DNA from 2 places in the Mesorhizobium sp. M3A.F.Ca.ET.080.04.2.1 genome. Region 1 is predicted to be linked to the other one. Evidence: riboswitches for the same ligand, from Rfam matches in the RefSeq annotation. Region 1 holds a riboswitch; the other holds the start of a gene.
What was found. Region 1 has a riboswitch for S-adenosylmethionine ahead of EJ074_RS12555 (O-succinylhomoserine sulfhydrylase). Riboswitches for the same ligand answer to the same signal wherever they lie in the genome.

Region 1 (5,461 bases):
TTTCGCGGCCGCCGTCACCTCGTCAGCCCTACTTGTTTCCAATCTCGCCAGCATCCTCTTGGCGGCATCGCGGCTGAAGCGGCGCCACGTCATTGCTCCCCCTGCAAGCAAGCAGCCGGCCGTCTCGATCGTTGTGCCTCTGCGTGGCGTCGAGGCGTTCACAAGGGAGACGCTCCAGCGCGCCTTCTCGCTCGACTGGCCGCGCTACGAGCTGATCTTCTGCGTCGCCCATGGCGAAGATCCGGTAATCAAACTCGTCAGTGCCGCGATCGCGCGATACCCCAAGGTTCCGGCGCGGTTGCTCATCGGCGACGACAAGGTGAGCGCCAATCCCAAGCTCAACAATTGCGTCAAGGGATGGCAGGCGGCCCGGAACGATTGGGTGATCCTTGCCGATTCCAACGTGCTGATGCCGAAGGACTATGTCCAGCATCTGCTGGCGGCATGGCGGCCGGATACCGGCCTCGTCTGCTCGACGCCGATCGGCTCGCGCCCGGACGGCTTCTGGGCCGAGGTCGAATGTGCCTTCCTCAACACGTTGCAGGCGCGCTGGCAATATGCCGGCGAAGCGCTCGGCCTCGGCTTTGCCCAAGGCAAGAGCATGCTGTGGAACAAGCCGCTGCTCGACGGCAGTGGCGGCATCCACGCTTTGGCTGCCGAGATCGCCGAGGATGCGGCCGCCACCAAGCTGGTCAACGGGCTTGGCCTGAAGGTCAATCTGGTCGCAGCGCCCTTCGAGCAGCCGCTCGGCCAGCGTCGGCTCGCCGAAGTCTGGTCGCGCCAGGCGCGCTGGGCGAGGCTGCGGCGCGTCACCTTCCCGCAATTCTTCGTCCCCGAGGTCCTCACCGGCGTGGCGGCTCCGCTCTTGCTCGCGCTGATCGCGGCGGCCAGCGCCGGCGTCAGCCTGCCTGCCACGGCGCTTTGCGTGCTGGCCATCGCCTATCTGCCGGAATGCCTGCTCGCCTCGTCCAAGGGCTGGTATCTATCGCCGCGCAGCATCACCGCGATGATGGTGCGCGACGCCCTGCTTCCCGCCATCTGGGCGCGCGGCTGGTTCGGCGGTGCCGTCGACTGGCGCGGCAACGCCATGACCATCCGCGCCAATGCGATGACCGAGCTGGAAGAGGGCGCCTAAAGCGGGTCGCACTGATACGCATTAGCGAATTCAGTTCACGCGCTTCAGGCCTTTGCTTTGATGCATGTCGTTGTCCCAGAACCGCTGCACACTTCTAGCGACATGCATTAAGCGGCGCCCAACCGGCACCGCCTACTTGGCCGCCTTCAGCGCCTGTTCGAGGTCGGCGAGCAGGTCATCCGTATCCTCCAGCCCGACGGACAGCCTGAGCGTGCCGGGCCCGATGCCAAGCTCCGCCCGCGCCTCGTCGCTGAGGTTCTTGTGCGTCGTCGTCGCCGGATGGGTGATCAGGCTCTTGGCGTCGCCGAGATTGTTGGAGATCAGCACGATGTCGAGCGCGTTCTGGACGGCGAATGCCGCCTGTTTGCCGCCCTTGACGTCGAGGCAGATCAGCGTCGAGCCGCCCGACATCTGCTTCCTGACGATATCGGCCTGCGGGTGGTCGGCCCGGCCCGGATAGATGACGCGGGCAATCTCCGGCCGCTCCGCCAGAAAGTCCGCGATCTTGCCGGCGCTTTCCGTCTGCTGGCGCACGCGCAGCGGCAGCGTCTCCAGGCCCTTGAGCAGCGTCCAGGCATTGAAGGGCGAGAGGCTCGGACCGGTGTGGCGGAAATAGTCGTGCAGGTTCTCGTCGATCCACTTTTTGTCCGACAGGATGATGCCGCCGAGACAGCGCCCCTGGCCGTCGATGTGCTTGGTTGCCGAATAGACGACGATATGCGCGCCGAGCTGCAACGGCTTCTGCTGCAGCGGCGTGGCAAAGACATTGTCGACGATCAGCCTGGCGCCGATCGAGTTGGCGAGCGCGGCAACGGCAGTGATGTCGACCACTTCAAGCGTCGGGTTGGTCGGGCTTTCCAGGAAGAACAGCTTCGTGTTCGGCCTGACCGCTTTTTCCCAGTTCGCAATGTCGGTGCCGTCGACCAGCGTCGCCTCGATGCCGTATTTCGGCGCCAGCGTCTCGACCACCCAGCGGCATGAGCCGAACAGGGCGCGGGCCGCAACGATATGGTCGCCGGCCCTGGCGCTGCAGAGCAGTGCCGCCGTCACCGCCGCCATGCCCGAAGCGGTGGCGCGCGCGTCCTCTGCGCCCTCCAGCGCGCACATGCGCTTTTCGAACATGTCGACTGTCGGGTTGGCGTAGCGCGAATAGATGAAGCCCGGCTCCTCGCCCTTGAAACGGGCTTCCGCCGCCTGCGCGCTCTCATAGACATAGCCCTGGGTGAGGTAGATCGCCTCGGCAGTCTCGCCGAAGCCGGAACGCAGCGTTCCGCCATGCACGAGTGCCGTCTGAGGCTTCCAATTACGCTTTTTGCTGCTCATAGCCCTGCTTCCAAACACAAAAAGACCGGCCGCGACGTCGCAACCGGTCCATACGGCCTTGCGGCCAACGGTCCTTTAGCGACTTGTTTAACGTGGCTGCAAGCCGACCGGCCAAATCACCACGGGATAACGACCCTTTAGACCCGTGCCGCGCTTGCGTCAATTGCCGGCTTCATTAAGAGGTTGTGCCAGGCAGGTAGGGCGAAACCCTTACGGTTTTGCGGCAGGAGCCTGCTACAATCACGTGCTTGCCCGGCCTTAGCGGAGCCAGACCTTGCGGCAGACAGGCATTCTTCCGGACCAGGACATCGCGGCGCTGTTCCAGTCGGGCGCGCTGAAATCGCCGCGCGCGCTGGACACCAACCAGATCCAGCCGGCGAGCCTTGACCTCAGGCTTGGCGACAAGGCCTACCGGGTGCGCGCCTCTTTCCTGCCCGGCCCGGATCATCTGGTGGCCGACAAGCTCGACCGGCTGAAGCTGCATGAGATCAGCCTTGCCGAGGGCGCGGTTCTGGAGACGGGCTGCGTCTATATCGTGCCGCTGCTCGAAAGCCTGACCCTGCCTTCAAATATTTCGGCTTCGGCCAATCCGAAGAGCTCGACCGGCCGTCTCGACATCTTCACGCGTGTCATGACCGACCGCGGACACGAGTTCGACAAGATCGCCGCCGGCTATCATGGTCCGCTCTATCTCGAGGTCAGCCCGCGCACTTTCCCGATCGTCGTGCGCGCCGGTTCGCGCCTGTCGCAGATCCGCTTCCGCATCGGCAATGCGGTGCTATCGGAAAAGGAGCTGCGCGACCTTCACGGCGCCGAGATGCTGGTCGCGACGGAGCCGCCCAACATTTCCGGCGGCGGCATCGCGCTGTCGATCGACCTCGACGGCGACAAGGACGGCCTGGTCGGCTATCGCGGCAAGCATCACACCGGCCTCGTCGATGTCGACAAGCGCGCCGCCCAGGACGTGGTCGATTTCTGGGAGCCGCTCTACAAGAGCGGCGCCGGCGAACTGGTGCTCGACCCGGACGAATTCTACATCCTGGTCAGCCGGGAAGCGGTGCATGTGCCGCCGCTTTATGCCGCCGAGATGACGCCCTTCGACCCGCTGGTCGGCGAGTTCCGCGTCCACTATGCCGGCTTCTTCGATCCGGGCTTTGGTCACTCAGCCGCCGGCGGCAGCGGCAGCCGCGCGGTGCTCGAAGTGCGCAGCCACGAGGTGCCGTTCATCCTCGACCACGGCCAGATTGTCGGGCGCCTGGTCTACGAGCACATGCTGAAGCGGCCGCAGGCGCTTTACGGCAGCGACCTCGGCTCCAACTACCAGGCGCAGGGGCTGAAGCTTTCCAAGCATTTCCGCGCTGCGCGCTAAGCAATCCCAGGAACTGCGCAGCAGTTTTTCGTCCGGAAGCGCGAAAAATGATCGGAGCGGGAACCGCTCCGATTATCGTCAACTCAGACTCCGCTTGCCGGGACCTGCCGGCCATGATTGGCTACGTGGACCGGTCGAGCCTCACTGAGGGAGACGAACATGCAGATATCGAGATGGATCATATCGGCGGCGGCCGCTGCCATGCTGGCGATTGGTGCTGGTTCGGCCAGCGCCGCCGAAAAGATCAAGATCGGCACCGAGGGCGCCTATCCGCCCTTCAACACCATCACGCCCGACGGCAAGGTCGAAGGCTTCGACATCGACATCGCCAATGCGCTTTGCGCGCAGATGAAGGTCGAATGCGAGATCGTCACCCAGGACTGGGACGGCATCATCCCGGCGCTGCAGGCCAAGAAGTTCGACGCCATCATCGCCTCGATGAGCATCACCGAGGAACGCAAGAAGCAGGTCGCCTTCACCCATAAATACTACACCACGCCTCTTGCGCTCGTGGCCCTGAAGGACAGCGACATTGCCTCGACCGAGCCCGCCGCGCTCGCCGGCAAGACGGTCGGCGCCCAGGCTTCGACCACGCAGGCGGACTATGCCCAGGACGCCTACGCCAAGGCCGGCGCCGAAGCCAAGCTCTATCCCACTCAGGAGGAGGCGATCACCGATCTCCAGAACGGCCGCCTCGACGCCGTCATCTCGGACAAGTTCGTGCTTGTCGACTGGCTGAAGAAGGCAAGCGACGGCTGCTGCAAGCTGGTCGGCGACGTCAAGGGCACCGAGACCGAGGCCGGCATCGCCGTGCGCCTGGAGGACACTGCGCTCCGCGACCGCCTCAACGCGGCCATCGACGCCATCGTCGCCGACGGCACCTACAAGAAGATCCAGGCCAAGTATTTCGACTTCGATATTTATTGAGATTGAAGCTGCCAATCTCCCCCCTCGTGGGTCCCACGAGGGGGGAGATCACGCTCTCACCTCACAGCGCCTTCACCGCCACCTTCACCGGCTTCTCGATCTCGAGTGGGTTGCGCAGCGGCAGGCCGAAATCCTTGGCCTCGATCTCGAACATGTCGCCCTCTTCGGTCCTGATGCCGTCGGCGAAGGACAGCGTCGCGGTGCCGAACATGTGCACATGCACGTCGCCCGGCTGGCGGAAGGCCGAATATTTGAAGTGGTGATGCTCCAGATTGGCGATCGTGTGCGACATGTTCGCCTCGCCCGACAGGAACGGCTTTTCCCAAAGCACCTTGCCGTCGCGATAGATGCGTGATGAGCCGCGTATGTCGGCCGGCAGGTCGCCGATCAGGATCTCCGGCCCGAACGAGGCATTGCGCAGCTTGGAATGGGCGAGGAACAGATAGTTCACCCGCTCCGTGACGTGGTCGGAAAACTCGTTGGACAGGGTGAATCCGACGCGGAACGGCGCGCCGTCATCGCCGATGACATAGATGCCGGCGATCTCCGGCTCCTCGCCGGCGTCCTGCGCGAAGGCGGGCGACATCAGCGCCGCGCCCGGCGCAACCGCCATGGTGCCGTTGCCCTTGTAGAACCATTCCGGCTGCACGCCGATCTGGCCCTTGGCCGGCTTGCCGCCTTCCAGCCCCATGCGGAACATCTTCATG
Region 2 (5,461 bases), 1.8 Mb from region 1:
CAGGTCGGCAACCTGCGCCAACTGAGGCGCCTCAGCTTCGATGCTGCTGCGCAGCGCGTCCGCGTCCGCTTCCCGGCCGCCATGCGAGACGACAAGCTTCGGCCTTGCATATCCGGCAGCGGAAATCTCGGCAATGTCGCGCGCCAAGGCTTTCAGCCCGGCGCCGATTTCGTCCCAGTCGATGGATCTGGCATTCTCCATCTCCAGGACAACTGAATAGGTTGGCTGCTCGGCTGACATGTCCCCGCCGGCTCAAACCATGGCCAATGTGCGAATCGAAGCCACCGTCATCGCCTGAGCAGAAACACCGCCTGCTGGCCGAAGAAGTTCCAGAACCACCAGGGCATGGACAGCCCGATCTTCTGGCCGTTGGCGTCGAGCGCGGTCGCCTTCTCGACGGTCGCGCCGAGCTCCTCGCACAGATTGACGAAATCGCGGATGGTGCAGAAGTGGATGTTCGGCGTGTCGTACCAGGAGTAGGGCAGATCCTTGGTGACCGGCATCCTGCCCTTGATCAGCAGCGAGAAGCGCACCCGCCAATGGCCGAAATTAGGGAAGGAGACGATGGCGCGATTGCCGATCCTGAGCAGTTCGTCGAGCACAAGCTTCGGGTTGCGGGTCGCCTGCAGGGTCTGCGACAAGACGACAAAGTCGAAGCCCTTGTCGGCATAGAACTCGAGATCCTTGTCGGCGTCGCCCTGAATGACCGAGAGGCCGCGCGCCACGCATTCGTTGACGCCTCGCTGCGACAGCTCCATCCCGCGGCCATCGACCTGCTTGGCCTCCTGCAGGAGTTCCAGAAGCAAGCCATCGCCCGAGCCGACATCGAGCACGCGCGAGCGCGGCGGGATGAGATCGTTGATGACGTCGAGATCGACGCGCTGGGCGCGGTTGACGCTCATGAGCGCACCTCCGATCTTTTTCTTGACGCATGGCGCTCTCCCAAGAGCGCCGCGCATGCTTGGGGGTCATGCGTTGGGGATTGCGAACTGCTCATAGGTTGAGCCCCCGGGCGCGGGCGGCCGAGCCAATGAAGCCGTTGATGGCGGCGAACATCTCCGGCTCGTCCAGGAGGAATGCGTCGTGGCCGCGATCGGTCTCGATCTCGACGAACGAAACGGAGGCGCCCGCCGCGTTGAGCGCATGCACGATCGAGCGGCTTTCCTCCGTCGGGAACAGCCAGTCGGAGGTGAATGACACCAGGCAGAAGCGCGTCTTGGTGCCGGCGAAGGCATCGGCGAGGCGCCCGCCATGGTCGGCGACGAGGTCGAAATAATCCATCGCGCGGGTCAGATAGAGATAGGTATTGGCATCGAAGCGATCGACGAACGTCATGCCCTGGTGGCGCAGATAGCTTTCGATCTGGAAGTCGGCATCGAAACCGAAGGTGAGCGCGTCGCGGTCCTGCAGGTTGCGGCCGAACTTGCGGTGGAGGGCCGCCTCCGACAGATAGGTGATGTGGGCGGCCATGCGCGCCACAGCCAAGCCTTTTTCCGGCCGCTTGCCGAAATCGAAATATTTCCCCCCGTGCCAGTCGGGGTCGGCCATGACGGCCTGCCGTCCGACCTCGTGGAAGGCGATGTTCTGCGAGGAATGGCGGGCGCCCGTCGCGATCGGCAGCGCCGCGAAGACTCGCTCCGGATAGCTCGCTGCCCATTGCAACACCTGCATGCCGCCCATCGAGCCGCCAAGCACGCAAAACAGTTTCTCGATGCCGAAATGGTCGACCAGCATCAGTTGCGCGCGCACCATGTCGCGGATGGTGATGATCGGCAGGTCGAGCCCGTAAGGCTTGCCCGTTGCCGGATTCATCGATGCGGGACCGGTCGAGCCCAGGCAGCCGCCGAGGACGTTGGAGCAGATGACGAAAAAGCGGTTGGTGTCGATGATCTTGCCGGGGCCGATCAGCACCTCCCACCAGCCCGGCTTGCCGGTGACCGGATTGGTGCTGGCGACGTGATGGTCGCCGGTCAGCGCGTGGCAGACGAGGATGGCGTTGGAGCGGGCTTCGTTGAGGGTGCCATAGGTCTGGTAGGCGATCTGGAAGGGCGACAGCAACGTGCCGGCATCGAGCTTCAGCGGCTTGTCGGCGCCGAAGCGCAACACCGGGCTCGATGGGTTCTCGACCTCATTGTTGGTCCTTGCAGCGCGCTGAGCGGCCATTGCATCCCTCAATTGTTCCCGCGTCGGCATCTCTTCCGATGCAGTGTCCGGCCGGCAGCGGACAACAAAAAACCGGCCTGCCTTCGCAAAGCCGGTTACAGGTTGCAAACGGCCCTTTAGCGAATTGTTTAACGTGGCTGCAAGCCGACCGGCCAAATCACCACGGGAAGTCTGGCTGCTCTTCTAGGGCCAGCGCCGCGCTTCGTCAACATTCGGCATCTTGGATCCAGCCCGGTCCACGCAAGCGCCGGCCCTCGACATTCCGGGCCACGGCCTGTATTTCCGCTGCGGCCTGTGGACAGAGGCCTTTCGACGGATTTGTGACAATGAAGCAGGATCAGCCACGTCCGACGCCCCGCGCGGGCATCATGGACATCGAAGCCTACGTGCCGGGAAAGAGCACGGCGCCAGCCGGCGTGACGAAGGTCTATAAGCTGTCCTCGAACGAGAACCCGCTCGGTCCATCGCCGAAGGCGATCGAGGCTGCGCGACAGGTGGCGGCGAAGCTCGACGTCTATCCCGACGGCACGGCGCGCCGACTGCGCGAGGCCATCGCCGAAGTGCATGGCCTCAACCCGGCGAACATCATCTGCTCCAACGGCTCGGACGAGATCCTGGGCCTGTTGGCGCAGACCTATCTCGCGCCCGGAGACGAGGCGGTTTTCACCGAACACGCCTTCATGGTCTACAAGATCTATATCCAGGCTGCCGGCGCCAAGCCGGTAGCGGTCAAGGAAACCGACGAGCGCGCCGATGTCGATGCGATGCTCGCGGCGGTGACGCCGGCGACCCGGATCGTGTTCCTTGCCAATCCGAACAACCCGACCGGCACCTACGTGCCGTTCCAGGAAGTGCGCCGGCTGCATGCCGGCCTGCCGAAAAACGTGCTTCTGGTGCTCGACGCGGCCTATGCCGAATATGTGCGGCGCAACGATTACGAAGCCGGCGTCGAACTGGCCGGCAGCTCCGACAACGTGGTGATGACCCGCACCTTCTCCAAGCTCGGGCTCGGCGGCGCGCGCATTGGCTGGATGTACGGCCCGGCGCATATCGTCGACGCGATCAACCGGGTGCGCGGCCCATTCAACGTCAATGCCACCGCGATCGAGGCCGGCATCGCGGCGATAAGCGACCGCGCCCATGTCGAGCGCAGCGTGACGCATAACGAGAAATGGCTTGCCTGGGTGAGCGAGCAGGTGACGGGGCTCGGGCTGCGCATCACGCCCAGCGTCGGCAATTTCGTGCTGATCCACTTCCCCGACGACAAGAAGCATTCGGCTGCCGCCGCCGACGACTATCTCAGCCAGCGCGGCTACATCTTGCGCCGCGTCACCGGCTACGGCTTCCCCAACGCGCTGCGCATGAGCATCGGCACCGAGGAAGCCAATCGCGGCGTCGTCGATGCGTTGACGAGTTTCCTGAAAAGCTAGAGCACATGGCAGCACCGATGTTCGAAAAGATCGCACTGGTCGGCATCGGCCTGATCGGCTCGTCACTTGCCCGCGTCGTCCGCCGGGAGGGGTTGGCCCGCCACATCGCCATAGCGACGCGAAGCCGATCGACGCTCAAGCGGGCCGAAGAGCTGAGTCTAGGCGATTCCTACTCGACCGACGCCAGCGAAGTGGTGCGCGATGCCGATCTTGTCATCGTCTCGGTGCCGGTCGGATCCTCGGGCGAGGTTGCGGCCGAAATCGCGCCGGCGCTGAAGAAGGGCGCTATCCTGACCGATGTCGGCTCGACCAAGGCCTCGGTCATCGCCCAGATGCAGCCGTATGTGCCGGCAGGCGTGCACTTCATCCCTGGCCATCCGCTGGCGGGCACCGAAAAATCCGGTCCGGATGCCGGGTTCGCCGATCTCTTCGACAACCGTTGGTGCATCTTCACGCCGCTGCCGGACACCGATCCGGAAGCGCTGGAGAAGCTGTCAGAGTTCTGGCGGCGCTGCGGCTCCAACATCGACACGATGGACCCGCAGCATCACGACATGACTTTGGCCATCGTCTCGCACCTGCCGCACATCATCGCCTACAACATCGTCGGCACCGCCGACGATCTTGAATCTGTGACCAAGACGGAAGTTATCAAATACTCCGCTTCGGGTTTTCGCGATTTCACCCGCCTGGCGGCGTCGGACCCGACCATGTGGCGCGACGTCTGCCTGCACAACAAGGATGCGATCCTGGAAATGCTGGCGCGGTTCTCCGAGGATCTCGCCTCGCTGCAGCGGGCGATCCGCTGGGGCGACGGCGAGAAGCTGTTTGACCTCTTCACGCGCACGCGTGCCATCCGCCGCTCGATCATCGAGGCCGGCCAAGACATCGACGTGCCGGATTTCGGCCGCCAGGTGGTGGAGCATCCCGCTTCCAAGCCCTGAAAGTCTTCGCGCCTGTCAGGATGCCGGCCAGTGCGCCGCCATCATTGCCAATGTCTCGGTCCTGTCCGGTGCGCCGAGCCGGCCGCCGAAGCGCAGGCATTTGAGCGCGGCGGCGGCGCTCGCAAAGCGCAGTGCCTGTTCAGGCGGCATTGCTTCGGCAAGTCCAACGGCGAAGGCGCCGTGAAAGACGTCGCCGGCACCGAGCGTGTCCACCGCCTTGACCTTCGGCGCCTCGACGTGGCGCACGCTGCCGCTTTCGCGGTCGTGCCACCAGGTTCCGGCAGCGCCTGCGGTGACCGCGACAAAGGCGTCGGTGCGCGAGGCGAGATCGGCGCAGGCGCTTTCGGGGTCGAGCGCGTGGCCGCAGACAATGCGCGCCGCCGGCTCCGAGGCAACGATGTGCGAGGCCAAAGGCAGCAATTGCTCCAGAACCTCGACCGGCGCGGTGTCGGCATCGAGGATCGCCGGGCGGCCCGCATCCCGCGCTGCCTTGAGGGCCAGCGCCGCGGCACCCGGCCAACGCACATCCACCAGCACGGCGTCGAAGGCAGAAAGATCGGCAAGCGGCAAAGTCTCGGGATCGGCCTGCGCCTGCCTGTCGTAGAACGGCACGATAATGCGTTCGCCATGGGCATCGACCAGGATCGCGGCCAGCGCCGAGCGGGCGCCGGCAACGCGGCGGATCAGGCTGCAGTCGACTCCCTCGGCCGCGATCTCGGCAACCATCCGGTCGCCAACCGCGTCGTCGCCCGCGCTCGCCCAAAGGGACACGCTGGCACCGAGGCGCTGCGCCGCGCAGGCAGCGCTCGTCGCCATGCCCGAGGCGATCTGGACACCGTCGCCGGCGATGAACTTGCCCTGGTGCACGGGAAGCGTCTCGACGCGCAGGATCGTATCGAGGGTGAACGCGCCGACGCTGAGAAG

Region 2: another riboswitch for S-adenosylmethionine. It lies ahead of EJ074_RS21090 (homoserine O-acetyltransferase); the one in region 1 lies ahead of EJ074_RS12555 (O-succinylhomoserine sulfhydrylase).

The regions. Positions count from the first base shown of each region.
Region 1 is NZ_CP034451.1:2,618,113-2,623,573, reverse strand. Features, by position in the region: gene EJ074_RS12560 (ceramide glucosyltransferase) at 1-1,135, shown strand, start outside; gene EJ074_RS12555 (O-succinylhomoserine sulfhydrylase) at 1,268-2,458, opposite strand; SAM riboswitch at 2,514-2,591, opposite strand; gene EJ074_RS12550 (2'-deoxycytidine 5'-triphosphate deaminase) at 2,733-3,827, shown strand; gene EJ074_RS12545 (ABC transporter substrate-binding protein) at 3,987-4,754, shown strand; gene araD1 (AraD1 family protein) at 4,816-5,461, opposite strand, start outside.
Region 2 is NZ_CP034451.1:4,411,618-4,417,078, forward strand. Features, by position in the region: gene EJ074_RS21080 (glycosyltransferase family 2 protein) at 1-240, opposite strand, end outside; gene metW (methionine biosynthesis protein MetW) at 288-902, opposite strand; gene EJ074_RS21090 (homoserine O-acetyltransferase) at 994-2,163, opposite strand; SAM riboswitch at 2,260-2,337, opposite strand; gene hisC (histidinol-phosphate transaminase) at 2,490-3,593, shown strand; gene EJ074_RS21100 (prephenate/arogenate dehydrogenase family protein) at 3,599-4,537, shown strand; gene EJ074_RS21105 (sugar kinase) at 4,553-5,461, opposite strand, start outside.